DNA from 3 places in the Steroidobacter sp. genome. Region 1 is predicted to be linked to each of the others. Evidence: riboswitches for the same ligand, from Rfam matches in the RefSeq annotation. Region 1 holds a riboswitch; each other region holds the start of a gene.
What was found. A riboswitch is a leader RNA that binds a small molecule or an ion and turns the genes downstream of it on or off. The one in region 1 is predicted to bind cobalamin.
Positions count from the first base shown of each region.

Region 2: linked by a shared signal. The riboswitch ahead of cobD (threonine-phosphate decarboxylase CobD) and the one ahead of VGD45_RS24510 (TonB-dependent receptor plug domain-containing protein) in region 1 are both predicted to bind cobalamin.
Region 3: linked by a shared signal. The riboswitch ahead of VGD45_RS25440 (ribonucleoside-diphosphate reductase subunit alpha) and the one ahead of VGD45_RS24510 (TonB-dependent receptor plug domain-containing protein) in region 1 are both predicted to bind cobalamin.

Region 1 is NZ_DASWTF010000039.1:29,271-38,968, forward strand. It holds gene VGD45_RS24475 (cobyric acid synthase) at 1-656, opposite strand, end outside; gene cbiB (adenosylcobinamide-phosphate synthase CbiB) at 656-1,606, opposite strand; gene VGD45_RS24485 (ABC transporter ATP-binding protein) at 1,612-2,409, opposite strand; gene VGD45_RS24490 (iron ABC transporter permease) at 2,406-3,383, opposite strand; gene VGD45_RS24495 (ABC transporter substrate-binding protein) at 3,380-4,252, opposite strand; gene cobO (cob(I)yrinic acid a,c-diamide adenosyltransferase) at 4,249-4,893, opposite strand; gene cobD (threonine-phosphate decarboxylase CobD) at 4,890-5,987, opposite strand; gene VGD45_RS24510 (TonB-dependent receptor plug domain-containing protein) at 5,987-7,945, opposite strand; cobalamin riboswitch at 8,064-8,263, opposite strand; gene VGD45_RS24515 (DoxX family protein) at 8,285-8,752, opposite strand; gene VGD45_RS24520 (hypothetical protein) at 8,929-9,186, shown strand; gene VGD45_RS24525 (DUF3379 family protein) at 9,225-9,698, opposite strand, start outside.
Region 2 is NZ_DASWTF010000041.1:160,105-169,802, forward strand. It holds gene VGD45_RS26040 (carotenoid oxygenase family protein) at 1-102, shown strand, start outside; gene VGD45_RS26045 (putative quinol monooxygenase) at 165-554, shown strand; gene VGD45_RS26050 (SDR family NAD(P)-dependent oxidoreductase) at 579-1,319, opposite strand; gene VGD45_RS26055 (TetR/AcrR family transcriptional regulator) at 1,443-2,192, opposite strand; gene VGD45_RS26060 (arginase family protein) at 2,268-3,182, opposite strand; gene cobD (threonine-phosphate decarboxylase CobD) at 3,411-4,469, opposite strand; cobalamin riboswitch at 4,585-4,771, opposite strand; gene VGD45_RS26070 (P1 family peptidase) at 4,889-6,088, shown strand; gene VGD45_RS26075 (tetratricopeptide repeat-containing sulfotransferase family protein) at 6,195-7,643, shown strand; gene VGD45_RS26080 (TonB-dependent receptor) at 7,692-9,269, opposite strand; gene VGD45_RS26085 (TonB-dependent receptor plug domain-containing protein) at 9,230-9,698, opposite strand, start outside.
Region 3 is NZ_DASWTF010000041.1:18,180-27,877, forward strand. It holds gene VGD45_RS25430 (aminotransferase class V-fold PLP-dependent enzyme) at 1-1,051, shown strand, start outside; gene VGD45_RS25435 (TonB-dependent receptor) at 1,362-3,425, shown strand; cobalamin riboswitch at 3,468-3,702, shown strand; gene VGD45_RS25440 (ribonucleoside-diphosphate reductase subunit alpha) at 3,917-6,307, shown strand; gene VGD45_RS25445 (ribonucleotide-diphosphate reductase subunit beta) at 6,316-7,332, shown strand; gene VGD45_RS25450 (YqaA family protein) at 7,410-7,847, shown strand; gene VGD45_RS25455 (FMN-binding negative transcriptional regulator) at 7,857-8,483, opposite strand; gene VGD45_RS25460 (molybdopterin-dependent oxidoreductase) at 8,560-9,698, shown strand, end outside.

The DNA.
Region 1 (9,698 bases):
CGTTGCCACCCAGTGCGGCTTTCGATCGTCTGCAGGCCGTCATCGAACAAACGAGCATCGCCTCGAAACTTGTTGATGATGAAGCCGCGGATCCGCGCACGATCCATGTCGTCGAGAACGGCGTGCGCGCCGACGAGCGAGGCAATCACATGCCCGCGGTCGATGTCGCCGACCAGCACGACGGGCACGTCGGCCGCGTGGGCGAAGCCCATGTTGGCGATGTCGTGCGTGCGCAGATTGGTTTCGGCCGGGCTACCGGCGCCCTCGACGACCACTAGCTGCGCTTCGCTCTGCAATTGACGGAAGCTCTCCACCGCAATCTGCAACAGCTCGCGTTTGTCTCGTCCGTGCGCGCTCGCCTGCATGACGCCTTGCCGGCGGCCGCGAACGATCAGTTGCGCGCCGATGTCACTTTGCGGTTTCAGCAACACCGGATTCATATCGACCGTGGGCGGCGTGCGGCAGGCGAGCGCCTGTAGCGCCGTCGAACGACCGATCTCGCCGCCGTCGGGCGTGACGGCCGCGTTGTTCGACATGTTCTGCGGTTTGAAGGGACGAACGACCAAGCCACGATTAGCAAACAGTCGGCAGAGTCCGGCCACCAGCAATGACTTGCCGACGTCCGAGCCGCAACCTTGGATCATGATCGCGGCCATCAGATCGCGTGCCACTCCGAGACTACGAAGCCGGCCAGCGCAGCCGTCAGCCACAGCAAACCGCAGGCGAAAACATAGATGCGCAAGCCGCGCTTGAGATCTTCGACGGTAGGCGAGGCGCCCGCGCCGAAGATCGGCCGCTCATGCATGACGCCGTCGTAAGCGGTCGGGCCGCCGAGTCGGATTCGCAAAGCGCCTGCCATGGCGGCTTCCGGCCAGCCCGCATTAGGCGAAGCGTGTTTCGGGGCGTCGCGCCACATGACCACCAACCCGCCGCCGCCCGCAATCGCGAGCAGCGCTCCGGCGAGTCGAGCGGGAATGAGATTGACGACGTCGTCGAAGCGCGCCGCGGCCCAACCGAACATTCTCCATCGCGGCTCGCGATGGCCGATCAAGCTGTCGGCCGTGTTCAAGGCTTTGTATGCAAACAATCCAGGCAAGCCGCCGACGAACAGCCAGAATGCCGGTGCGACGATGCCATCGTTGAAACTCTCGGCGAGGCTTTCGAGCGCCGCGCCAGCCACGCCGGATTCACTGAGTGAAGCTGTATCTCGGCCGACGATCTCCGAGACCGCCCGCCGAGCAGTGACCAAGTCACCCTCGGCTAACGGATTCAGCACGGCGCGAACATGCGTGTACAAGCTGTGCTGCGCTAAACCGCTCGTGGCGATCAGCACGATCAACGCCATACCAAAAGAGATGTTTCCTGCCAGAGCCTGCACGGCATAGCCGACCGCGGCCGCGCTGCCGGCAATCACCACGACCGTAACGATGCCGAACCAGCGACGTGTTTCGTCGCCCAGCTCGGGCCGGTTCAAGTGTCGCTCCAACACCTCGATCCCGATGCCGATCCAGACAACGGGATGCCGAATGGCGCGATAGATCGATTGGGGATACCCGATGCAGGCTTCAACGATCAACGCCGCCAGCAGTAGCCAAGGATCGGACATGCTGGCTATCCTCGCGCCGCCCGCCCGTGAATCGCAATCATCGGCGGCGTCTCGCCGCTGTCATCGACGAGCCACTGCGCGTCGATGTTGTAAACATCGCGCAGGATCTGCGGTGTGAGCGCAGTTCGGGGGGAGCCGTCAGCAACGATTCGACCGCCATCGAGTATCACCACGCGATCGGCGATTCTGGCCGCAAGAGTCAGGTCATGAATGGTCAGGACCACGCCACCGCCCTGGCCGGCGATCGAACGCAGCAGCTCGGCTGCTTCGAACTGATGCGACGGATCCAACCCGGTGAACGGCTCATCCGCGAGAATCCAATCAGATTCGCCGGCGAGCACGCGAGCCAACAGCACACGCGCACGCTCGCCCCCCGACAAGGTCGTAACAGGGCGATCAGCCCACTGGGAAACCTCTGTTTTGGCCATGGCGCGAGTCACAGCGGCGCGATCTTCCTCGTCGCTGCTGACGCCGTGATAAGGAATTCGTCCGAGGCCGACTAATGTTTGTACGTCGACAGCCCACGCGATTTCGGGCGTCTGTGGCAGGAAAGCGATGCGGCGCGCGCGTTGCATGGCAGGCAAGGAAAGCAGCGACGTTCCGTCCAGCTCGACCGAGCCCCGCTCCGGGCGGAGCAGGCCGGCAATGCACGATAGCAGCGTCGATTTGCCGGCGCCATTGGGGCCGAGCACGGCGGTGACCCCGCCCGACTGCAGGTGCAAATCGATGGCATCCAGCACCACCCGGCTGCCACGCCGGAACTGCAGTCCGCTGATCTTGAGATTGCTGGCGGGCCGCGTCATGTGAGTTTCCGGCGCATTGAATGCAGCAACACAAAGAAGAACGGCGCCCCGATCAGCGACATCACCACGCCCAGTTCGAGCTCCGATCCCCCAGGCAACAATCTCACGACGATGTCACCCGCGAGCACCAGAGCGGCCCCGCCGATCGCACTGGGAATCAATAGCGCGCCCGGCCGCGAGCCGACCAGGGGCCGCATTAAATGCGGCACGATCAAACCCACGAACCCGATGACGCCAGTGACCGCCGTGGTGCCTCCAACGATCAGCCCGATGCCGAGCGCGAGCTGCCATTGTGCTCTGTTCAGATCGATACCGAGCGAGCGTGCGCCGCTTTCACCGAGGGTGAGGGCATCGAGCGACCGACGACAGCCGAGCAAGGCCGCGCAGCCGACGACGATCAGTGGCGCGGCGATGGCCAGCTCATCGAAGCTGCGGTCGGTGAGACTGCCCAGCATCCATCGCACGATTTCGGTAGCCGCCCAGGGGCTCGGCGATAACGACAATGCCAACGAAATGCCGGCGATGGCGAGCGAACTGAGGATGATTCCTGACAGCACAAGAGTGAGTACGCTGGCTGCCGCTCCTGACAAAACAAACAAAGCGGCCATGCTGGTCATGGCCCCGATGACGCCGCAGATCGGCAATACCCACGGATGAAGTCCTGCGATATTGAAGAAGATGCTCAGTACGGCGCCGAGCGCGGCCATGGCCGACACGCCGAGCGTGCCAGGTTCGGCGAGAGCGTTTCGCAAATAACCCTGCATGGCCGCGCCGGCCATGCCGAGCGATGCGCCAACCAGCAGGCCAAGAATCGCGCGGGGTAGGCGCAGCTCAACAAGAATCGCGCGGCTCACCGCGTCCTGTGCTGACCAGACATCCCAAGTGAGCGTCACGCGCCCGACCGCGATAGACAGCAACGCAAGAATGACGACCAGCGCCAGCAGCGATGGAAGCGCCCAGCGACGAACCGTCACAACGCACTCCCTGCCGACAATAAGGTTAGTTGAGCTTTCTCACGCGCGCGCACCAGCGCGGCGACGGATTCGATCATGGTCGGGCCGGCGCAATACAACAGTCTCGCCGGAAACACGGATTGAGTCATTTGAGATTCCAAAGCTCGCAAGGCGCGATGTTTCACGACCTTCTCCTCCCGCATCGGCGCTCCCGGCGAAGTCTCGCCCACCAGCAAAACATCAGGCGGCGCGGCGACCAATACTTCCAAAGGAAGCGGACGATATTGCGTGACCCCGTAACGCGCGGCGATGTTCTGCAGCCCGGTGAGCTCCATCAACTCGCCAACCACTGTATTCGCGCCCGCCGACAAGCCGCCCGGCTGATAGATCGCAGCGGTCAATGGTTTCTGATCCTGGGGCAACCGCGCAGCCTGCAGCGCTGCTTCGATGCGGGCCACCATCACTTCGCCTTCACGTTCCGCGCCAAGCAAACGTGCGACCTGCCTGACTTGAGCCAGGCTGTCGGCGACCGTATCTGGAACATCGAACAGCTCGAACCGTATGCCAACTCGTTTCAAAGCATTGCGGGTGGCGATGGCGGAGTGCCGGCTGGTGAGCACGAGGTCAGGGCGTAGTGCGACGACTTCCTCGGCCGTCTCATACGTAATCGGCAGATGCTGAGCCACGGCCGAGATCGTGGAGCGCTGCGGATCGCGAGCGTAATGAGAGAGAGCCGCGATTCGATCGTGAGAAACGAGCTCGATGACGATACTGTCGACGCACATGTTCAACGAAACGATGCGCATCGGATGATTCGCGTCCTCCGCGGCCAATGTCGGGGTGGCAGCGAGAACGAGCGTGCTGAACAGCGCTGCCAGCCGGAGTCTCAAAATTCGACTCCGCGTTGTGCCTTGAAACCGGCCTCGTAGGGATGCTTGATCAGCGTCATCTCCGTGACGAGGTCCGCGATCTCGATCAGCTCGGGGCGGGCGTCGCGGCCCGTGATACAGATGTGCTTGTCGCGCGGCCGGTCCTTCAAGAAGGCGACGACGTCGGCGATGCTGACGTAGTCATTGCGAATCGCGATGTTCAGCTCGTCGAGCAGGATGAAATCGTAATCGGGATCGTTGATCAGCTCGCAGCTGCGCTGCCAGGCCTTCTGCGCGGCGGCGATGTCGCGTTGCCGGTCCTGCACGTCCCAAGTGAAGCCTTCACCCATGACTTCGAACGTCACCAGATCGGGAAAGCGGCGGAAGAAATGCTTTTCGCCGGTCTGCCACTTGCCCTTGATGAACTGCACGATGCCGATGCGCATGTCCCAGCCCAGCGCGCGCGCCACCATGCCGAAAGCGCTCGATGATTTTCCCTTGCCGGGCCCGGTGAGAATCATGAGCAAGCCGCCGCGCTCTTTCTTGGTCGCGCGCTCGGCGCGCCGTTCGGCCTGCCGGCGCTTCATCTCTTCGGCGTGAAGTCGATCGCGCTCGGCTTCGGCCTGGTTAGCGTCGGAAAGGCCGTCGATCGGTGTGCTCATGGTTGCACCTTCAGCGCGTCGGCGAGGCGTCGCCAATCGTTCGATGCGAGCGGCAGGCCGAAGCGTAACAACGTGCTGTCGTAATCGAAGGGCCGAGCCAGAATGCCGTGTGAGATCAACTGCGTGAATCGAGCACGCGCGTTCGGAGCGCGAGCCAATCGGTACAGCGAAGTTCCGCCGACGATGGTCATCCCGCCGCCGATGAGCAACTTGTCCAGCCGCTCCGCGGCGCGGCTCAATCGGCGGCGAGTTTTTTCAGCCCACGCGTTGTCCGCGTAAGCCGCAAGTCCAGCGCGGAGCGCGTCGGCCGAGATCGGCCAATCGCCCAGTACGTGACGCAGTTGAGTGGCAATGGCGGCAGAGGCGATAACAAAGCCCAACCGCACGCCGGCCAGTCCATAAAACTTTCCGAACGACCGCAACACGATCGTGCTGGGCGCGCTAGCACTGCCTGCGAGCGCCGCGACGCTGTGCTGTGGTTCCAGGTCGGCAAAAGCTTCGTCGACGATCAGCACGCCGCCGCTCGGGTGCAACGAGTCATGCAACGACTGCAACTGCTCTCGAGCAAGCACGCGCCCATCGGGGTTGTTTGGATTGACGACGGTCATCGCTGTCGCGACATCGCCGCCGCCAATTCTGCCGGGCGCGGCATCGCGCCCGCTCGATGCGCTGTTCGCGACGGCCCGCGCCATCAAGTCCGCGTCTGCGCAAACCTGCGTTTCGATTCCGGCGCGAGACCAAGCGTCTGCATGCGAGCTATAAGTCGGACCAGCGACAACGGCCGCAGCCATCTTCATCACATACGGCAGCAGTCGTAGTGCATTCTCCGTCCCGGCGGTCGCCACCACCCGTGAAGGATCATCGACGTTGAAAGCCGCGGCGGCCACGGATTCCAATCTCGCCAGCTCGGTCGGCTCAGGCAGACGATTGCGCTCGCGAGCCGAAGCTCGCGGCGCTGGGTACGCCGATGGATTGATCCCTGTGGACAGATCGATCCACGGCTGCGGCACGTTTGGAAACAGCGAGCGCGCGACGCACAGCCGACCGCCGTGATGGGCAAATCGGCCGGCTGCGATATCGGCGCCGCTGTTCATCAGAACCGCTGCCGGACGCCGCCGTAGTACGTGCGGCCGGGCGTGCCGTACTCAAAGACGGTTTCGTACTCGTCGTCGAACGCGTTCTCGATCCGGCCAAACACCTCCAGCGAATCGCTGACGGCATATGAAGCGCGGAAGTCGAACAGTGTGTAGCCGTCCAAAATGATCCTGTTGGCGGCATCCTCGAAGCTGCGGCCAGCATGCTGTACGGCCACTGTAGTCGTGAGGCCGATGGGCCAGTCGTAGCTCAGTTGCGCATTGGCCGTTTCGTTCGGACGACGCCGCAGCGAGCGCCCGAAGTTTGCAGTGCCGCGCGCAGTGTTCTCCGTCTCCATGTTCGTGTAATTCGCGGAGAGGACCAATCGTTCGGTGAGCTGCGCATTCAGTGCGAGCTCGACGCCTTCCGCATTGGTCTTTTGCACGTTCTCGTAATAACCGTCCGGTTTCGCCAGGCATTCCGGCGTGGTCACCCGGAAACAGGACACGAAGTCGATCATGTTGTCCGTGTCGCGGTCGAAGTAGGTCGCCGATACGGCCAGTTTCGAATCGAAGAAGCGTTGCTCCACGCCGGCGTCCCAGCTGTCGGCCTGTTCGGGCTCGAGGTTCACGTTGCCGTACAGGCTGTACAGCTGATACAGCGTGGGCGCTTTGAAACCTTCGCCGTAGCTGGCGCGCAGAATGGTGGAAGAAGTGGCCGACCAGGCGACGGACGCGCGGTTGGTGGTGTTGCCGCCGAACGTGTCGTGATCGTCGTGGCGAACGCCCGCGCTCAACGTCACAGCGTCGATCGGCGTCGCAGTAATCTGTCCATACACGCTGTCGATCTGCACATCGTCCGCGACTGGCGTGGGATTCGGCTCGAACTCCGTGGGCGACGCGGAGCTCATGTCGGAACGTTCCGATTCCAGGCCGACGATACCAGTGAGCCGATCGGAGACGCGCAACGTGCCCTGATATTCCCAGCGCTCGTTTTTGCCACTGGCGTCGAACGTGAGCGGCACGGTCGAGCTGGGATCGAAATTCTGGCGATCCGTGTCCGTGTAAGAGAAGCCGATGCGATTCTCGAAGCGTCCGTCGAACGCGGAGATATTCAAGCCCGCGTAGCTCGCCAGCTCTTCGGTCTTGTCGTGCTCCGGCGTATCGGTCAAGTCGAACAGCGGCGCTCGGAAACCGTCGTACTCCGAGCGTCCGTCGCTCCAGGTCGAACGCACTTCCGCGGAAATATTCTCAGTGAGATGCAGAATGCCGCGCACGTTGAAACCGACGTTGCGATAACCGTCCTGCTCGCGACCGCCACGTTCACGGCTGAACGCGGAGATTCCATCGCTGGTCAAATAGCCGCCGGCCACTCGCCACGCGAAGCGATCGCCGCCGGCCTGAGCATAGCCGCGAACGAACGCGCTCTCGTGAGTCCCGCCTTCTACCGCCAGAGATCCGGACAGCGGGCCTTCGGGCGTGGGCGTGACGATGTGAACTACGCCGCCGATGGCCTGGCTGCCCCACAACGTGGATTGCGGGCCCCGCAGCACCTCGATGTTTGCATACTCGGTCGCGATCAGATTGCCGAAGTTGAAGCCGCCGCTGGCTTGCGACGGATCGTTGACTTTCACGCCGTCGATGAGCACGAGAGTTTGATCCGTCTCCGCGCCGCGAATACGAAGCGCCGTCGTGGCGCCAAGCCCGCCGTTACGGGTAACGGTCACGCCGGGCGTCATTGCGATCAGATCGGAGAGGGCCGTTTTCTGGCTGCGGCGCTGTTCCTCCGCAGTAATCAACGTCACCGAATCGCCAACGCGTGCGGTTTGTTGCTGGATGCGGTTCGCGGTGACGACGACGTCCTCGACGTCGTCATCGACACCGGCGGCGCTGGCTGACAACGCCGGATGCAACAGCAAGGAAATGGAAATGGCGAGAAGACGAGAAGAGGCCCGATGGGCAAAGCGATGGGTGGACACAAAAGGCTCCGCGGCAAGTTACAAACCGCACGGGCTGCAACTCGAAACGCGTCGCGACCCATGCACCGGTCGCCTCTACAGGGAAAATTCCCGCTCTCTCGGCACACCCCGGCCGATCGATGGACGACGGCGGCAAGCAGGTCTCCTGGCTGGTGGCTGAAGTCCTCGCGTCACCTTCCCGGCGGGCCCGTTTCCGTCGGCCTCGCCAGTGGTTTTTTGACGCGCGGCGAACCACTTACAGTTGCGGGGGCAGCCCGGGCTTCACACCCGAGTTCCCTTTGAATCCCCTGATGGGGAACTTGTCGCGCGGCGCGAGGATGCGGTTCGGGCGGGCAATCGTCAAGCCCGGCCTGCCCGCCGCCGGTGCAGCCATTGGTCCAGCGACCACGGGCCCGGGCCATAGATGGCCAGCACCAGCAGGATAAACCCCCAGAAGTAATGCTGGCCGATGGCGGCCGCAAAGCCCTCCTGGTACAGAACGTGCGCATAGGAAACGACCGCCAGCACGTTGACGGCCTGCAGGCCGAGCGCGCTGATCCGGCCAAACAGGCCGAGGATGAGCAGGGTGGGGAACACCAGCTCGCCCGCGGTGCCGGCGATAGCCGCCAGGTGAGGCGAGAGCAGCGGCACGCGATATTCGTATTCGAACAAGGCGATCGTGCTGTCCCAGTCCGACAGCTTGAGATAGCCCGATTTCAGGAACACCCAGCTCACGTACACTCGCGAGGCCAGCGCGAACGGCGCCTGGAGTTTGTCCAGCAGGCGCGCCCACGTGCTGTTCGGGTCCATCAAAGCGTCGCTCAGCATGTTCAGCTCCGGTAAGACAGTGTCAGGCTATAGACCGGTGGCGTGGCTGGCTTATTACTTCGCCAGGATGTAATGCAATGGCGACCGGCCCGGTCTGGTGCGCTAGATGCTGTTCGCGGCATCGCTGACGATCCGTTTCACCGCATACGTCCAATAATCATCGAGGAGAAAGATTCATGAGCACTCAAAAAGCCACTCGCGCCGCCATGGCTGCCGCCGCTGCATTGCTTTTCAGCAGCGTGGCGATGACCGCCAACGCGGCGGACGAAGCCAAAGTCAAATGCGAAGGCGTCAATGCGTGTAAGGGCCACTCGGCCTGCGGCACGGCCACCAATGCGTGCCAGGGGCAGAACTCGTGCAAGGGCAAGGGTTATTTGCTGATGACCAAGGCCGAGTGCGATGCGGCCAAGGCCAAGATGAAGAAGCCGAGCTGAGCTGATGTGTTTGGGGCGCTGGTTCGCCAGCGCCCATCTCACCGGTATTCCAGCGCGCTCAATACCGTCCACGCGACATCGTCCACCGGCACCTCCTTACCCAGCACCACGATCACGCCGCGCGGCGCGGGCACGATCATGCCTTCGAAGCCTTCTTCGTCGATTCGCTCCTGCTTCTGGGTGGGCGCATGAGGCACCACCAGCACGGTGACCGGTCCTTGCCCGGTCTGCACGACGAGATGTGGAATTCGCTGGCCGCGGAATTCACAGTACTGAGCGTATGAAACTCGCGCTGCGCCCGGCTTCAAACGCATTCGCGCTGCCGACATGATCTGCTCGAGGCGTGCTGCATCGACAGTTTCCGACGTGCGGACCATCGAGAACTGCTCGTGTTTCATGTGAGCGATGGCTTCTTGGGCGAAGCTTTCTCGAGGTGTCAGCAGCCACAGTGACATTGCGCCGACGAGCACTGTGACGAGCACGCTTGCGGCCATTCGCCACAAACGCGGCGC
Region 2 (9,698 bases), on a different contig from region 1:
ATCCTCGACGCCCGCAACTTCGCGGATGCGCCTCAGGCCAGCATCCGCATTCCGCACATCGTGCCGCCGGGCTTCCACGGCAACTGGCTGCAGAACTCATGAAAGGTCATTCAACAAGCCCATGGAGAAACGTCATGCATCGCTCATGGTCGATCCGTTCCGTCATGTTGGCCCTGGTCACCTGCATCGCGAGCATTGCGTCGGCAATGGCGACGGAGGTCCCTGTCGTGCGCTATGAGGAAATCCCGGCGGGCGCCGTTGCCATCGTTGCGGAAGTTCGCGCCAAGCCGGGCAAGGAGCGCGAACTGCGCGAGGCTACGCTCCCGCTGGTGGCTAAGGTCCGTGCCGAGCCCAACAATCTTCTGTACTTTCTGCATGAAAATCGCGAGGCGCCCGGGCATTTCATCTTCTACGAGATCTTCGCCAGCCAAGCGGACTTCGAGGCCCACAACGCCACGCCTCACGTTCAGGCATGGTTCGCAAAGTTACCTGAGCTCGCCGATGGCGGCGTGAAGGTCATGCGTATGCAACTTCTCGGCAATCGACGCGAATGATCGCTGGGCCATGGAATGCTCCTGTTAAGTGTTCAAGCCGCCATCGACGTTGAGAATGACTCCGGTAATGTGCCTCGCTGCGGGGCTCGCGAGGAAGGCGACGGCTGCCGCCACATCTCTGGGTTCACCGTAGCGACCGAGAGGAATCAGGGAACGCTGGAATTCAGCGAACTCGCCATTCGCAGGATTCATATCGGTGTCGGTGGAACCCGGTTGCACCAGGTTGACGGTGATATCGCGCGAACCGAGCTCGCGAGCGAGGCCGCGCGTGAACGAGTGAAGGGCGGATTTGGTCATGTAATACACCGTACCGGTATCGCCAACGATGCGTTCGGCGCCGGCTGAGCCAATAGAGATGATGCGACCTCCCGCTCGCAGATGTGGAATGGCCGCCTGCGAAGCGAGCACGGGCGAGCGCACGTTCACGTCCAGCAGCGCGTCGATGTCTGCGACGCTCACGTCGGCGATCGAGGCGTAAAGCGCGATTGCGGCGTTGTTGACGAGAATGTCGAGACCGTCGAGCGCGGCCGCGGCCTGGTCGACGGATCGCTTGACCGCTGCTGGATCGGCGGCGTCGGCCTGGATGGCAAGCGCCTTGCGGCCTTTGCTCTGGATTGTGCGCACGACGTCGGCGGCTCGATCGGCGGAACGTTCATATGTGATTGCTACGTCCGCGCCCTTGTCGGCGAGCGCCAATGCGATAGCCGCACCGATACCGCGCGACGCGCCTGTCACGAGGGCGCGTTTACCTGTCAATTCGCTCATCGCTAAATCCTTTCTGTAACGACTGATACAGAAACGATAGAGGCGCGGACCGCGAGAGTCAATGGCTTTATGTAGCGATCGATTCAAAAAATCAGGAAATCGTTTTACGCTGCGGTGGCCGGGTCACTTCTTCGGAGCGCCGCGATGTGCACGGCTCAGGGAGCGCGCGGCAGTTTGCGACGACTTCTTTGCGCGGCTGGAGGTGGATTTAGTGTTTGTACGAACTTTGATAAGCGCGTCCCAGCTCGCCATCGACGTGTGAGCGACGGCTTCCAGCTCGGCGCGAGTTGCGCCGTCGCGCGCCAGAATCGACATGCCTACCTGGATTGTTTGCACAAAGCGAGCGAGTGCGTGGAGGTCGGCAGACGCCGGAAGCTCGCCGTCCGCAACCGCCTGTCGCAGACGACCTTTCACTCGGTCCAATCCGCCGGCGCGCGCCGCACGTACCAGTTCGCCGAGTTGCTCATTGCCCTCGCTCCCGACAGATGAGAGCGCCACCATACATCCATTCGGGATGTCGCCACGAGCTCCGCTCAGGGCTGCGGCCGAATCCAGCAGAAGGCACTCGATCGCTTCCCGCCCTGTGCGCGCGGCATAGAATCTTGTCCAGAAGAGTCCCTCGTAATTATCTCTGTAATGACGAATTGCCTCGGCGTAGAGGGCCTCTTTCGAGCCAAATGCCGCGTACAGGCTAGGTGCTCCAATACCCATAGCCTCGGTGAGGTCTGCCATCGAAGTCGCCTGATAGCCCTTGACCCAGAACACGCGTGTAGCTCGAGCAAGCGCGGTCTCTCTATCGAATGCTCGTGGGCGCCCGCGTACCTGGCTTGGTGTTTGCTCGCTCACGCGAGGTGTTCGCGCGGATTTCTGCATCGATCTCTATATGCGGAGGAATTCGCTGGTCGATGATTCTAGCCTTTCTATATCAAGCATTACAGAACTGTCGGGCTAGCCGCTTGCCACTGGCCTTGCCAGCGCGTTCACAAGCAGATCGGCCAGGACCTTTCCGGCGCGGCCATCGGTATCCAATGCGGCGTTGTAGATGGTGACTTCGAGCCCGACGGCGCGGCCGCTGGCGAGCGCCATCGTCAGCACCGTCGCCAGCTCTTCGGGTTGCAGGCCGCCCGGTAGTCGGAAATCCACCGCGGGCATGACGGCGTCGTCGAGACAGTCAGCATCCACATGTATCCAGAATCCGTCCAGCTCGGCCCTGCTCACGTGTGCGATTGCCTCCCGCGCTGCTGCGGTGATGCCGATCTTGCGAATCGTCGGCAGGTCGTATGACCGCAGCTCCTTCGGCAGCGGCTGGCTGCCGTATTCAGCTTGATCTTCAGCGTCTCGAAAGCCAAACGCCACGGCATCGGTCGGCTTGATGAGCGGTGAACGACCTTCGAAGTCGATAAGAAGTCTAGGTCCGTGCCCCGTGACGAACGCGAGGTCCATCGATGCCGCTTCCCCGTAGGGATCCGCCTCCGGTTGAAAAAAGTCGGCCTGGCCATCGATGAACAGCAATCCATACCGGCCGCGTCGGTGCAGCGCCAGTGCAGTGCCTAGAACGATGGAACAATCGCCGCCCAGCACGATCGGAAATTCTCCGTCGCTCAACAGCGGTCCCACGGCATCCGCGAGTTTCCTGGTGTAGCTGGCGATGGCGGCAGCGTTCATTACTTTGGTTTCGGGGTCGCGATCCGGACTACGCGGCACGCCCGGTTCGACATGTCCGGCCCCGCGAGCGCGCAGCCGTTGCGCCAACCCATGGCCGAGCAGTACGGCCGGAAGCTGCTCGACGCCACTAGAGCGCAAACCAAACGTCGAGGGGGCCTCCAGGATTGCATAGCGAGCAGTCGGGACTTGTTCATGCATGTCTGCTGCCTCGAGTCTGAAGCTATGTTTCACAACATCTACCGTGCGCAGATGTTCCCGGCGGCGTGTGTGTATCCGATTTTGGCGGGATTGAACAAAGCGGGATGCGGGCCGGGGCGGGGGGCGCGAGTTCGTAGCAGCCGACCCAGCGAACGGCCGTAGCGCTGGTTTGCGGGGTGGTTGATTCAGGACCGAGCCCTGTGTGCTTTAGCAGTGCGAATCTCGGGTTCACGGCCTGGCCCTCAACGTGTCTCGCAGGCGCCGCCACGCTGCGTCACCGTGCGGCAGGCCAAAGCGCAGCAGCTTGATATCGTGATTGAACGGTCGCGCTAGAATTCCCGCTCGTAGCAATTGATTGAAGCGAGCCGGCGCGAGTTCGCTCCGCGCCAGTCGAAACAGGCTGGCGCCACCGACGATGTCGAAGCCGCTGCGAATCAATAACGCGTCGAGCTTGCGAGCGGCGCTTCGCAATCGAACGCGCGTGCGCTCGGCCCACAGCGGGTCGGTGTACGCCGCAAGCCCGGCGGCGATCGCATCGGCGGCAACGGGCCAATCGCCGAGCGCTGCTCGAATCCGTGCGATGAGTGCCGGCGCTGCAATCGTAAATCCAAGTCGAACGCCGGCCAGTCCGTAGAACTTGCCGAAGGAGCGGAGCACGATGATGCGCGGATAGCGTTCGGTGCCCGCGAGATCAGCGACGCTACAGGATGGGTCCGCATCCGCGAACGCTTCGTCGATCACGAGATAACCATCGTGCGCGGCAATCCTGTCGTGAGCTTCGAGCAACTGCTCACGCGGGGTGATGGAACCGTCAGGACTATTGGGATTGACGAGTGTGACTACCGTGCCCGGTGCGAGTGACGCTCGCTCGATGCTGTAGACACGTCCGACAGGCACGCCGAGCCTTTGCCACGAATCCGTGTGCGAAGTGTACGTCGGCCAGACAATCTTGGCCTCGGTCACCGATGGCAGCACATGGGGCAACAATCTCACCACGGTTTCGGAACCTGCAGTCGCAAGAATGCGCTCGGGATTGTCGACACCGAAAGCACGGGCAGCGGCTGCTTCGAGTTTCTGCAGTTCCTGAAATTCAGGCAGTCGTGCGCGTGCTTGTGCGCTCGCGCGTGGCGCCGGATAGGGATTCGGATTGATCGCGGTCGACAGATCGATCCACGGCTTCGGCGCATCGGGACACAGCGAGCGAGCGTCAGTCAGACGGCCGCCGTGCTGAGTGAAGGGAGCGGGCGCGAACTGCGCGAGTCCGCCGGTGCTATCGACCGAACGCATGATGAGTAGAGTTCCAATGCAAAGCGACTCCCATGGGATCGCCTCGCTCGCGAGCGCGACCCACACCGGTCGTCACTCGGGAACTCCCGTTCGCTCGGCGCACCCCGGCCGATGAATGGACGACTTGCGCCGAGCAGGTCTCCTGGCTCGCGGCTCAACTCCAGCGCCACCTTCCCAAGCCGACAGGCTCAGTGGTATCTGGCGCGGCACATACCGCTCACAGTTGCGGGGGCAGCCCGGGTATCGCACCCGGTTCCCGTTTCAATCCCACCACGGTGGGAACTCGACGTGCGCAAAGCATGCTGGCGCGGCGTGCGAGGGTCAATCAATGAATTCGTATGGCGGGGATCAAGGAAATTTATGGCCGGCCGGTCGAGGAGCACGCACAATCGATCGACCTGACACTGGGGAAGAACACAATGAATCGACGCAAGCTCGCCCTGCTGTTCGTTTGTTTGTTCGCCGCTTCGAGCCCCGCGCTTGCGGAGGGACCCCGCGCCCGTGACATTGGTATCCCGCTCGCGGGCAAGCCGGGCGCGCTCAATGCAATCACCGATGTGGCGGGCATCGAAATCGGACAGGTGACGTTGATCGGTGGCGAGGGTGCACTTCAGCGCGGCAAGGGGCCGGTGCGTACCGGCGTTACCGCCATCATTCCTCGTGGCAAAGATTCCACCGCGCCGGTGTACGCTGGCTGGGAGACCAGCAATGCCGCGGGCGAAATGACCGGCACGATCTGGCTGGAGGAGCGCGGTTATCTCGACGGGCCGATCATGATCACCAACACGCACAGCGTCGGCGTGGTGCGCGATGCTGTCGTTGGCTGGATCGTGGACAAGAAGTGGCCGGGCTCCTGGTTCACGCCGATGGTTGCGGAGACCTACGACGGCTTCCTCAACGACACTGACGGCTTCCACGTGAAGCGCGAGCATGCGCTGGATGCATTGCAGATCGCCAAATCCGGTCCGGTCGCCGAAGGCAGCGTGGGCGGCGGCACCGGCATGGTGTGTTTCGGCTTCAAAGGCGGTATCGGCACGTCATCCCGCATCGTTACCACCACGGTGGGGCAATACACCGTCGGCGTGCTGGTCCAATGTAACTTCGGCTTGCAGGCGGACCTGCGGATCGCCGGGGCGCAGGTCGGCCAGGAGCTCAAGGGTCGCTATGCTGCTTGCCGCTCGCAGCCTTCGGGAATTGAAAAATTGCCCGAGTGCAAGCCAGGCGCCGAGAAGCCGGGCGACGGCTCCATGATCGCGGTGATCGCCACCGATGCGCCGTTGTTGCCGCATCAACTCAAGCGTCTCGCCAAGCGTCCAGCTCATGCGATGGGTCGCCTGGGCGACATCGGGCGCGAAAGCTCCGGTGATATTTTCGTCGCGTTCTCCACTGCTAATCCGCAACTGCACAGCCAACAAATGGACAACATCTCGGTCGCTGCTTACCCGAATCCGCTGTTGAACTCGATCTTCGAGGGCGCGGTCCAGGCCACCGAGGAAGCCATCCTCAATGCCATGGTTGCGGCGAAGACCATGACCGGCCGCGACGGACATCGAGTCTACGGTCTGCCGCACGATGAGGTTCGAGCCATCCTGAAGCGTGAAGGTAAGGCGGGGCGCTGACCGCCGGCTCATAAGACGCGGTTATGAGCGGCATTACCCGAAATTGTTTTCGACCAAATCGGCGACGTGTTAAGAATCGAAGCCCGAGCATCGCACGGGTCGTCTCATGTCATCTCATCCGGAGATCGAAGCGCACAAACTGATGTCGGCGGGTCGATTCGCGGACGCGCTGCCGTGGGCGCAGGCCGCCGTGGCGGGCCAGCGCATGTGCCAGCCGACGCATGGCATGCTTGCGACGATACTGTTGCAGTTGGGCCGCCGTGACGATGCCGAGTCGGTGATTGCCCGAGCGCTCGAATGTCAGCAAGGGCCTGCCGACGCATACGACGCGCTGGCGCACGTGTCTGCACTACTGGGACAGCATGAGCGCTCGAATGCACTGTACCGGCGCACGGTCGACCTGGCGCCGAAGGATCCTCGGTTCTGGCACAACCTTGCATCGAGCGAGCGCAGCCTGGGACGGTTGCGGGAGGCGGAAGACGCCTGCGATCGCGCCATCGCCCTCGACCAGATGCGCTATGCAACGTTTCAGTTGCGCTCGGAACTGCGCGTTCAAACGAGCGATGCCAATCATCTGGACGAGCTGCGGCGTGAGCTTTCGCGGAATAGCCGCGACGATCGGGCGCGAATGTTTCTTGGCTACGCGCTTGCCAAGGAGCTCGACGATCTGAAGCGCTATGACGAGGCGTTCCAGCATCTGCGCGACGCCTCCGCGATTCGCCGTCGCCATCTCTCATATGACATTGCCGTGGATCAGCGCAAGCTCCAGCGCATCCAGGAAGTGTTTCAGACCGCGCCATTGCAGCAGTCGCCTGCTCAGCCGAGCCGGCACATTTTCATCGTCGGCCTGCCGCGATCCGGCACCACGCTGCTCGAACATATACTGATGGGCCTGAGCGGCGTGCGATCGAACGGCGAGACCGAGCATTTCTCGCAAGCGCTGCTATCGGCGGCGCCGCGCGATCGAGGCGATGTGTTCGCTGGCGCCGCAGCCGCGGATCCAGCGTCGGTCGCCGCGAAATACGAGCAACTGGCAGGTGGAGCTACGAAGGGCGACCGAGTCATCGAGAAGCTGCCGATGAATTATCTGTATCTCGGCGCCATTCATCGTGCGATGCCCGGCGCGAAGCTGGTGCTGGTGAATCGTCACCCCGTCGACAGCTGCTTCGCCATGTATCGAACGTTGTTCGGCATAGCGTATCCATTCAGTTATGACTTTGATGAACTGGCGAAGTACTACGCGGCCTACGAAAGCTTGATGGCGCATTGGCGAGCGTTGCTCGGCACTGCGCTGTACGAAGTCACGTACGAAGATCTCGTGGCGGACCCCGCGCATGTCGGTGCCGGCGTGGCCGCGCACTGCGGGCTGGAATGGAACGATCACGCCGTCGAAGTTCACAAGCGCACGACGGTGTCGCTCACGGCGAGCGCGGCGCAGATTCGCCAACCCATCTACAGCTCATCCTCCGGTCGTTGGCGTCGTTACCGAGCGCATCTGGAGCCGCTCATTCGAGCGCTGCGTCGCGAAGGAATTTCATTGCGTGAAGACGTTTGATCGACGAGGCGACGTATCCGGATTGGACACGCGCCTCGCCGCTCATCCTTAGAACGAGTAGCGCAGTCGCACGAAGATCTCGCGCGGCTGATTGACCAGGCTGGTCGTGCTCAGGTTGTTGGTGACCGCGTCGAGGTTGCCCGGCGACAGCAGCACTCGCTCGTTGGTCAAGTTGGTGGCATACAGTCCCACCATCCACGAGTCGTTATTGACGGCCACGGAAGCGTTCACGATGTTCATCGGCTCCGAGGCCAATGGCGCGTTGCCGAGGATGCCGAAGTTCGACAGCAGCACCTTGGAACGATAGGTGTCGTTCAAGGACATGGCCACGCGATAGCCGTTGCTGAGATCGAATTCGTAGTTGAGCGTGGCGGCCGCGCTCTCCTTGGGGCTGCCGGGGAGTTGCTGACCGTCGAAGCCGACGATGTCGCCGAACGGGGAGTAGATGCGGTAATCCTCGGAGAAGCTGGCATCGGCATAGGCGCCGCTCAGCGACAGGCTCAGCCCGTCCACCCACAGCGGCGTGTTGATATCGAGCTCGATGCCCTTGGACACGGCTTCCTTGGCGTTCCATACCGCGAAGTTGGTGGTCGGCGTGGTGCCGCCGATCTGCGGGTTCTCCCAGATGATATTGAACGTCGCCAGCGTGTAGCTCAGGCCATTGGCGAAATGACCTTTCAGGCCGAGCTCGTAGTTGTCCGCAGTGTCGGGACGATAGGTGATGAGCTCCGGGTTGTCGGCGAACGGCCCCACCAGCGGCAACGCATTGGAGCCGCCGCGGCGAAAGCCCTGCGACCAGACCGCATAGACGCGATGATTGTCCGCATACTCGTACGAGGGGTTGATCTTCCAAGTGGTCTTGGAAGCCGACGAAGTGCGCGTCTCCGCCGGCACCGTCAGGTCGTAGGCAAACAGTTCCAGGTACTGCGTGTCGTCGAAGTCTTGTTTGAAGTGGCGGAAGCCGGCGGTGAGCTGGGCGCGGTCCGAGAAGTGCCAGGTCAACTCGCCGAATACCGACTTGTCCTCGAACCGCTGCCGGTCGTTCTGATCGATGATGACGCCACCGGGCGCCGTGAGCGGAATGCAGTCCGGGAATTCCGCGCCGAAGTAATAGCCGCCGGTACAGCCAGCGGCCAGCGCGCGTTCCACCGAGCCGGGGTTGGTGACGATCCAATCGCCGATGCGGGTCTGCTTTTGATAGAACAGGCCGACGACATAGTCGAACTTGTTATCGGGATGCGAGTTCGACACCAGCCGCACCTCCTGCGAGAACGTGCGGGCCTCGTCGCCATAGACCTGCGGGAGGATGAAGCGCGGATTGAGCGCGATGCCGGTGTAGTAGCCGATGTACTGCGGCAGCCGATACAGCGTGTAGCTCGACTCGCTCTGGCTGGAGCCCTCGGTCCTGAAATACGAGGTCGTCGAGGACAGCGTTGCGAAGCCGGCGTCGTAACTCAGGTCGAGAGCTGCGAGATCCGTCTTGCGATCGTACGGTTCCTCGGCGCCCGCGAAGCGCTGGTCATCGCCGCCCGCTGGAAAAATGATGCGTGGATCGCCGGGGAAGGGGCCGCCCGGAAATTCCGACATCACGTTGCGGCCGGACATGCCCTCCAGGTCGGAGTACATGTAAGCGATCTGGGCGTTGAAGTTGTCAGTGGGCTGCCATAGCAGGCTGGCGCGACCGGTGAATGTTTTCTGCTCGTTCCAGTCCTTCTTGCTGTAGAACACCGCGGAGCTGTCCACAGGATCTGAAGGGTCGGCCAGGATCGGCACGCCATTGCCGTCGACTCGCATGAGCCCGTGCGCGTCGATGAATCCCGGCAGATCTTCGTAGTTGCGGAGGCACGGACGGCGAGCGTCTCGCCCATGGGAAGATTGACGGTCGCCGACGTCGAATAGCTCGGATCGCCGGCGCCGTCCACCATGCCCATGCGCGCTTCGGCGTTGCCGGAGAACTCGCCGAGTTTCGGAGCTGCCGGGATGATTCGCAGTGCGCCACCGAGCGCGCCCGCGCCGTACAACGTGCCTTGTGGACCCCGCAATACTTCGACGCGC
Region 3 (9,698 bases), on a different contig from region 1:
GGCTCAGCGTGCTCGTCGGCGCTATGAGGGCGCAAGGCAAACGGTGGCGAAGTTTCTCAATGCGGCTAGCGCCGAGGAGATCGTCTGGGTTCGAGGGACCACGGAAGGAGTGAACCTCGTCGCCACTGCCTGGGCTCGCGCCTACTTGCGACGTAATGACGAGATTCTGCTGACGATCGCCGAGCACGCGTCCAATCTTCTACCCTGGCGTTTTGCGACCGAAGCAACGGGCGCTCGGGTTCGTTTCGTCGATGTGGACGAGGAGGGGCGGATATCGCTCCAGGACCTCGATCGAAAGCTGTCGGCCCGGACGCGAATCGTGGCGTTCAGCCATGTGTCGAACGTGGTCGGGTATATCAATCCGGTCGAGGAGATTAGTGCGCGTGCTCACAGAGCTGGCGCGCGAGTGTTTGTCGATGCGGCCCAATCAGCCCCGCACATTCCACTCGATGTGCAGGCGTTGGGTTGTGACGCCTTGGCCTTCTCGAGTCACAAGATGCTAGGCCCGATGGGCATCGGCATCCTTTGGGCCCGCGCTGACATGCTGGAAGAGATGTCGCCGTATCAAGCGGGTTCCAATATGGCGCACGAGGTCGATATAGAAGGAGAGGTGTTGGAGCGGGGCGCGCATAAGTTTGGCGCGGGCACTCCCAACGTCGCCGACGCGATAGGCCTGGCAGCAGCGATCGATCTCATCCATTCCCTCGGACGCGAGCCTATCGCACGTCACGAAGCCGCCTTGACGGCACACATGCTGGAAACAATGGCCGACGTGCCGGGGCTGCGCTTGTTGGGACCGAGAACGGCCGAGCGGCGCATCCCGGTCTTCTCTTTCACCCTGGCCGGGACCACGCCGCGAGAGGTATTGCGACAACTCAACTCACAAGGAATCGCGATTCGCGCGGGCGACCTATCCGCGCTGCCGTTGTTGAAAAGATTCGGTGTGACGGAAGCGGCGAGGGCGTCGTGCCATCTGTACACATCGATTGGCGAGATCGATCGGTTCGCAACTGCCCTCGCGAGTATCAGGCGCCGCTCAAAGGTGCAGTGACTCGTGATTGTGGTGCTTTCCATCAGTGCCGCCGCGCAAAACGTAAGCCGTCATACAACAGTAACCTGGCTTCTCTAGCGTTACGAAAGATTTTGACAGCCGAATAGCTTGGAATGCTGCACCGTAGGTCTCGGTGCGGCTCCCTCGTTGCTGATTTTGGAATCCCGAGTGCATCCGGAGAACAACTGCGACCGTAATGGCTATGGTCGCAGCGTTCGGGTTCCCCCGCACTGCCGTCCGGTCGTTATTTTCAGATAACGCACGGTCCTCGGCTGATTTCATGCCAGTTATTCATGTGGAGTTGACGCGAATGGTACGGTCGAGCCTTTGGCATTGCAGTCTGGTCGGGCTCGGCGTCATTTCAGCGCCACTGGGGAGCTTCGCGGGCGGCCTGCCGACCAGCGTGATCGAGGAAGTGGTGGTCACTGGCAGGCTGGATCGTTTGCAAGGCGCGCCGGTTTCGGCGAGTCAGGGCGTGGTCGGGGCCGAGCAACTGGACGTACGGCCGGTGCTGCGGGCCGGCGAATTGCTCGAAGTCGTGCCTGGGTTGATCGTCACTCAGCACAGCGGCGACGGTAAGGCGAATCAATATTTCCTGCGCGGCTTCAATCTCGATCACGGTACGGACCTGGCAACCAGCGTCGACGGCGTGCCGGTCAACATGCCGACGCACGGTCACGGCCAGGGCTACACGGATATCAACTTCGTGATTCCTGAGCTCGTGCAATCGATCGAGTATCGCAAAGGAACTTACTACGCCGAGACGGGAAATTTCTCGGCCGCCGGTGCGGTGGAGATGCGCTATCGCCATGCGCTGGCGGCGCCGATGATTGTGCTCGAAGGCGGCGAGGACAATTACATGCGCAGCCTGATCGCCGGCTCCGCTGAGGTTGGCGGCGGTCAATTGTTGATGGGCTTCGAGTACGCGCTGATCGACGGACCGTGGCAGCTCGAAGAGAACTATCGCAAACGCAATGGCCTGTTGCGCTATAGCCGCGATACTGACGGCGGGTCTTTCAGCATCACGGCGCAAGGTTACGAAGGCGAGTGGCGCTCCACGGATCAAATTCCGTTGCGTGCCGTGCAGAGCGGATCGATCGATCGCTTCGGCACCGTGGATCCCACCGACGGTGGCGATTCGCATCGTTACAGCTTGTCCGCGGACTGGACGACTGCGCTCGGCGGGGGCCAATCCAAGACGCTGTTGTATGCAATCGATTACGACCTGGATCTGATCTCGAACTTTTCTTATTTCACCGATCCCGAGAACGGCGATCAGTTCGAACAGGTCGATCAGCGCCGGGTTTACGGCGGCGAGTGGTCCTGGAATCGGGACTTCGACTGGCTGGGGCGATCGCAGAAATTTTCTTCCGGCTTGCAGGTTCGTCACGACGATATCGACAAAGTGGGCTTGTATCGCACGGTCGCTCGGGAGCGAATCGATACGACGCGCGAGGACGCCGTTCGGCAAACGAGCTATGGCGTTTACGGTAGTCTGGACACTCGTTGGAGCGACCATGTGCGGACGACGGTGGGGCTGCGCGCGGATCGCTTCGAGTTCGACGTGGATGCGAGCCTCCCGCAAAACTCAGGCGACGAGAGCGATTCCATCGCAAGCCCGAAGTTCTCGCTCGTGCTCGGCCCTTGGAGCAAGACGGAGTTCTTTTTCAACGCCGGCAAAGGCTTTCACAGCAATGACGCGCGCGGCACGACCATTCAGGTCGACCCGACCGACGGCGTCACACCGGCGGAGAGGGTAGATGCGCTCGTGGGTGCTACCGGATTGGATGTTGGAGTGCGCACGGCGCTGGTGCCCAACACGCAGTTCAGCGTGTCGTTGTGGAGCTTGAAGCTCGATTCCGAGTTGCTGTTCGTCGGCGATGCCGGGACGACCGAAGCCAGCCGGGCCAGCGAGCGCCGTGGCATCGAAGCTGCCGTGATCTGGAATCCACTGAGCTGGTTCATCGTTGACGCGGACCTCGCATGGTCACACGCACGCTTCGGTGACTACGACCCTGCAGGCGACCGAATTCCAGGCGCCGTCGAAAACGTCGCGTCGCTGGGATTGGCCATCGATCATCCTAGGGGCTGGTTCGGCGGCGCGCGCTTCCGTCACTTCGGCTCGGCGCCGCTCATCGAAGACAATCGCGTGCGTTCGAGTTCGACCACGCTCGTGAACCTGGAGGCCGGCTATCGGTTCTGGCAGCGGTACAAAATCAGCGCGGCCGTCTACAACGTGTTCGATAGCGAAGATAACGACATCACGTATTTCTATGAATCGCAGCTCGCCAACGAGACCGAGCCGGTGGAAGACATTCATTTCCACCCCGTCGAGCCGCGCACGGTTCGGGTGACACTCAGCGCCAGCTTTTAGTTCGGTCGCGTCGTCGGTGTTGACGCCCGCCGAGAACCACAATATCTTGTGTCCATCCTCGGTGCCTGCCCCAGTATTTTGGAGCAGGCTGAAAAGGGAACCCGGTGACCGCGCTAGCCATGGCGCGCATTCCGGGGCTGCCCCGCAGCGGTAATTGGGAACGAACGGCGTGAAATGCACTGGGCTTCGAAGCCTGGGAAGCGGCGCCAAGTAGGTCGGCTACGAGAAGTAACCGAAGCCCATGAGCCCGAAGACCTGCCGAGGATCGCGCGTCGACGAGGCGCGCACAGGCTGTCGGGCTCTCGTGGGAAAGGGCAGGCGGATGTTCGCGTCGCTGCGTTCGCAGGCAAGCGCGTCTCCGTTGTCCGCATTCCTCCATCGATAACCCGATCTCGCTCGCGGGAGCGAAGGCCGTCGTAACGGTTCGTGCCGAGCGCGCGGGCTGTTCGTCGTCTTTTGTCCGCGAGCCCCATCGATTCGGGGACAAGAACATGATGGCAACGCTCGCCGATTCTCATCAGGCCGATTTTCATTTGACGCCGCCGCATTCGGCTCGCACGCAGATGCGCGTCACCAAGCGCAATGGCGAGCGCGAAGCGGTCGACGTCAACAAGATCGTTCGCGCTGTTTCGCGTTGTGCGGACAGCCTCGATGCAGTCGATCCCATGCGAGTGGCGCTGAAGACAATCGCGGGTCTCTACGACGGCGCGACCACGCGCGAGTTGGATGAGTTATCGATCCGCACGGCCGCTTCGTTCACGTTCGAGGAGCCGGAGTATTCGCGACTCGCGGCGCGGTTACTGGCGGGGTTCATCGACAAGGAAGTGCAGGGGCAGGGCGTGTACTCGTTCTCGCAGTCCATCCGCCTCGGCTTCGATGTGGGGCTGATCAACGAACGTGTGATGAGCTTTGTCGAGAGCAATGCGCGTAAGTTGAACGACGCCATCGACGCGCGCCGTACGCAGGAGTTCGAGTACTTCGGCCTGAAGACGCTGTACGACCGTTATCTGCTCAAACATCCGACGCGCCGGCTCGCGCTGGAGTCGCCGCAACAGTTCTGGATGCGCATCGCCTGCGCGTTGAGCACCAACGTGCACGAAGCTATCGACCTTTATCACGTGTTCTCGTCGTTGGATTACATCCCCAGTTCGCCGACGCTGTTCAACGCGGGCACCCGGCACGAGCAGCTGTCGAGTTGTTTCCTGCTCGATTCTCCGGCTGACTCGCTCGAATCCATTTACGACAAGTACAAGGACATCGCACTGCTGTCCAAGTTCTCCGGCGGCATCGGCGTGGCGTGGCACCGGGTGCGCTCGGAAGGCTCGTTGATTCGCGCCACCAATGGTTTGTCCAATGGCATCGTGCCCTGGTTGAAGACGCTCGATTCGTCGGTCGCGGCGGTAAATCAGGGCGGCAAGCGCAAAGGGGCGGCTTGCGTTTATCTGGAACCGTGGCATGCGGACATCGAGGCGTTTCTGGAATTGCGCGACAATACCGGCGACGAGGGCCGTCGCACGCATCACATCAACCTCGCCAACTGGATCTGCGATCTGTTCATGCATCGGGTGGAAGAGGACGAGATGTGGTCGCTGTTCGATCCGAAGGACGTGCCGCAGCTGCCCGACTTGTGGGGCGAAGCATTCGAAGCGGCATATATCCAGGCCGAAGCGCAGGGCATGGCTCGCAAGTCAGTCCGTGCACGCGATCTGTATGCCCGGATGATGCGCACGCTGGCGCAGACCGGTAACGGCTGGATGACCTTCAAGGACAAGTGCAATCGCGCGGGCAACCAGACGGCGCGCGCCGGCAACGTGATTCATCTGTCGAATCTCTGTACGGAAATTCTCGAGGTCACCAGCGAAGGCGAGACCGCCGTGTGCAATCTCGGCTCGATCAACCTCGGCCGGCATGTGGTCGACGGTTCGTTCGATTTCGACAAGCTTGCGCAAACGGTGCAGACGGCCGTGCGCCAGCTGGACCGCGTGATCGATCTGAACTTCTATCCGATCGGGACGGCGCGGGCCTCGAACATGCGTTGGCGGCCGGTCGGACTGGGCGTGATGGGCTTGCAGGACGTGTTTTTCCAGATGCGGCTGGGATTCGACAGTCCGCAGGCGAAGGAGCTGTCGACGCGCATTGCCGAGACGATTTACTTCCATGCGCTCCGCACCTCGATGGAGCTGGCCCGCGAGCTTGGCGCGCACGATGCGTTCAAGGACACGCGCGCGGCCGACGGCGAGTTGCAGTTCGACAGCTGGGGTGTCACGCCATCGGATGTGGCGCAGTGGAATGCGTTGCGCGATGAAATCAAGGCGCACGGCTTGCGCAATAGCCTGCTGATCGCCATCGCGCCGACGGCCACGATCGCATCCATCGCGGGTTGCTACGAGTGTATCGAGCCACAGGTTTCCAATCTGTTCAAGCGGGAGACGCTCTCGGGTGACTTCTTGCAGGTGAACCGGTATCTCGTGGACGAGCTGAAGCAACTCGGCTTGTGGACCGATGAGATCCGCAATCGGATCAAACTCGCCGACGGTTCGGTGCAAGGCATTGCTGATATTCCCGAGGCGCTGCGTGCGATCTATCGCACGGCGTGGGAAGTGCCGATGCGCGCACTGATCGACCTGGCAGCGTCTCGTGGCGCGTACATCGATCAGAGCCAGTCGCTGAATCTGTTCATCGCCAACCCCACGATCGGACAGCTCTCCAGCATGTATATGTACGCGTGGAAGAGTGGAGTGAAGACGACGTATTACCTGCGCTCGCGCCCGGCGACCAATATCGCCAAGACGACGGTGCAGGCGACGCAGGCGCAAGTCAGCGACACAGCCGCAGTGGTGTGTTCATTGGAAAACCCTGAAATGTGCGAGGCCTGCCAGTGAGCGCCGTCATGACTTCCGGTAAATCGTCGTTGCTGGACTCCGGTTTCGATCTCACATTGCGTCCGATGCGTTACCCGCGCTTCTACGACATGTACCGGGCGGCGATCAAGAACACCTGGACGGTCGAAGAGATCGACTTCCAGATCGACCTTGGCCATCTGTCGCAGCGAATGACGCCAGCCGACCGGCACCTGATCGAGCGGCTGGTGGCGTTCTTCGCCACTGGCGATTCGATCGTGTCGAACAATCTGGTCATCAGCTTGTACCGGCACATCAATTCGCCAGAGGCGCGGATGTATCTGTCGCGCCAGCTGTTCGAGGAAGCGCTGCACATTCAGTTCTATCTGACGCTGCTCGACAACTATGTGCCCGATCAGCAGCGGCGCGCTCAGGCGTTCGCGGCCATCGAGAACATTCCTTCGATTCGCCGTAAGGCTGAGTTCTGCCAGAAATGGACCGATGCAGTGTTCGATTTGCAGCGCATCGCCAGCGACGACGACAAGCGCCGCTTCCTGCTCAACCTCACGTGCTTCGCCAGCTGCATCGAGGGATTGTTCTTCTTCGGTGCGTTCGCTTATGTGTATTTCCTTCGCTCGCGCGGACTGCTGCCCGGACTGGCCGCTGGCACCAACTGGGTGTTCCGCGACGAGAGCGCGCACATGGCGTTCGCGTTCGAGGTGATCAACACGGTGCGCCGTGAGGAGCCGCATCTGTTCGACGCTTCGTGGGCTCGGCAGGTGCAGACGATGATCGAAGAGGCGGTGGAGTGCGAGGCTGCATTCGCTGAAGACGTGCTATCAGGCGGTGTCGTTGGCCTCACGCGTAACGAGATGCGGCAGTACCTGGAGTACGTGGCCGACCAGCGGCTACGGGCGTTGCATTTGCCGACGCGCTACAACGTTCGCAATCCGTTCGCGTTCATGGAGCTGCAGGACGTGCAGGAGCTGACGAACTTTTTCGAGCGCCGCGTTTCGGCTTATCAGGTGGGCGTGCAGGGAGAGGTCGCCTTCGACGAAGCGTTCTGATCCGGTTCCATGCAACTATTGCGGCCCGGGGTGTGAACGTGACAGGATCGATGGACGTCGTATCTCTTCGCGCCTACATGCCGGATCTGGCGATCTACACGGGACTATTTTTCGCCGGTTTTCTGGCCGCCACTTTTCTGCCGATGCAGTCGGAGGCCGCGCTGGTCGCGTTGCTGCTGACCGATGCCTATCCTGCGTGGCTGCTGGTCACGGTTGCCAGCATAGGCAATGTGCTCGGAGCGACGGTCAACTGGGGGCTGGGAAGATTGTTCGAGCGCTTCAGCGAGCGCTCCTGGTTTCCTGTTCGCCCGGAGGCATTGCAGCGCTATCGAAGCTGGTATCAGCGCTACGGCAGATGGTCGTTGCTGTTGAGCTGGATGCCGATCATCGGAGATCCGCTGACCGTCATCGCAGGGGTTTTGCGTGAGCCGCTGCCCGTCTTCCTATTGCTCGTCACGTTGGCCAAGGTGGGGCGATATCTGCTGTTGACCGCCGTTGCCCTGAACTGGGCTTGAGCATGCGTTTCAATCGGCGGCGCGTTTCATCGCCGATGCGAGATCCGTGCGGCCTCGATCTTCCAAAGCGCGGACCGTGCCCTCAAAGTCACGAGCGTCGCGGTTCTGGCTGAGCTTGCGTTTGCCTTCGACTCGCGTGAGCTCGATCTCGATGCCGACGATGTGGCTCAATAGCTCGGCGATGTAATCTTCTGGCGCATCGCTCATCTTCCAAGGGCGTGGCTCACCGGCCTCGTGCGTCCGGGTCAGGCGCGCCACCACGCCCCGGACGAACTTCTCGTCCTCACGCACATGAATCCGGCCATGGGCATGCACCACCTCGTAGTTCCAGGTAGGCACATGTCGATGAGTCTCCTGCTTGCTCGGATACCAATTGGGCGAGATGTAACCGTGGGCTCCACGGAACACGACTAACACCTCGGCGCCATCGTTGACCTCCTGCCATATCGGATTGGCGCGTGCCACGTGTGCCAACAGGGTGCCGAACGCGCCTCGCTCCTCATCGAGCAGAAAGGGAAGGTGGTTGGCCTCCAAGCCGCTGGACGTATGCGTGACGAGCATTCCCAGAGGATATTCGCGGATGAGGCGAAAGAGCTGCTCGGGCCGGGATTCGGCGAAATGGGGCGGCAAGTACATACGGTTTCGATTCGCGGGCGCCAGCGATGAGCAGACAGAGTACCATTGCCAGGTACTCCACAGTCGGAGATCGGACATGATCACGCGTCGCCGGATGATTGCCAGCTTGGGCGGATCCCTCCTGCTTGCAGACATCGGTGGCCCTGCGCTGGCGGCCGAGGCGGCGAACCCCGAACTGTTCGCTTTGCCTCGCAAAAAGCAGCTGATCAAGCACACGTTCCGGCCACCGAACTTCGAAACTCCGCTCGCGGATCTGCGCTCCGAGTTCACGGCCAACGACGCGTTCTTCGTACGCTACCACCTCGCACACATTCCCGAGGTGGACGTGCGCACCTGGCGGCTGCGTGTCGGAGGTGACAGCCGCACGCAAGAGTGGTCGCTCGACGATCTCAAGCGCGGCTTCGAAAGGGTGAGCGTGGCTGCCATCAACCAGTGTTCGGGAAATCGGCGTGGAATGTTTACACCGCGGGTGCCGGGAGTGCAGTGGCAGTACGGCGCGATTGGCAATGCGACGTGGACTGGCGTGCGATTGCGCGATGTGCTGCGGAAGGTCGGCGTCGGCCCGGATGCAGTCGAGGTCGTCTTCGACGGTGCGGACACCGCGCTGCTGCCAGCTACGCCGGACTTCGTGAAGAGTTTGCCGGTCGAACGCGCGCTCGACGAGAACACCCTCGTCGCGTTCGAGATGAACGGCAGACCGCTGCCCCACTGGAATGGCGCGCCGGCGCGGCTGGTCGTGCCCGGATGGACGGCCACTTACTGGATGAAACATCTCACCGGGATCCGCATCGTGCCCAAGGCCTTCGATGGCTTCTGGATGCAGAAGGCGTATCGCGTGCCTACGAACGTTTTCCCCGGCGCGCGCTTTCAAAGTCAGGAGGGGTCGGAGACGACGCCGATCACGGACATTCTCGTCAACTCGCTCGTGACGAGTCACGAAGCCGGCGCTCGTCTCACTCGCGGTCGCGTCGAGCTCAGCGGGTGGGCATGGGACAACGGTGCGGGGATCGCCAAGGTCGAGTTCTCGCAGGACGGTGGCCGATCCTGGCGAGATACGACGCTGGGCCGGGACCTCGGACGTTTCGCATGGCGAGGCTTCAACTTTCCGCTCGATACCACGAAGGCTGGCCCAATCACAGTCTCGGTGCGCGCCACGAGCCGCAACGGTACTCAGCAGACGGACAAGCTCACGCCGAACCCTTCGGGTTATCACCA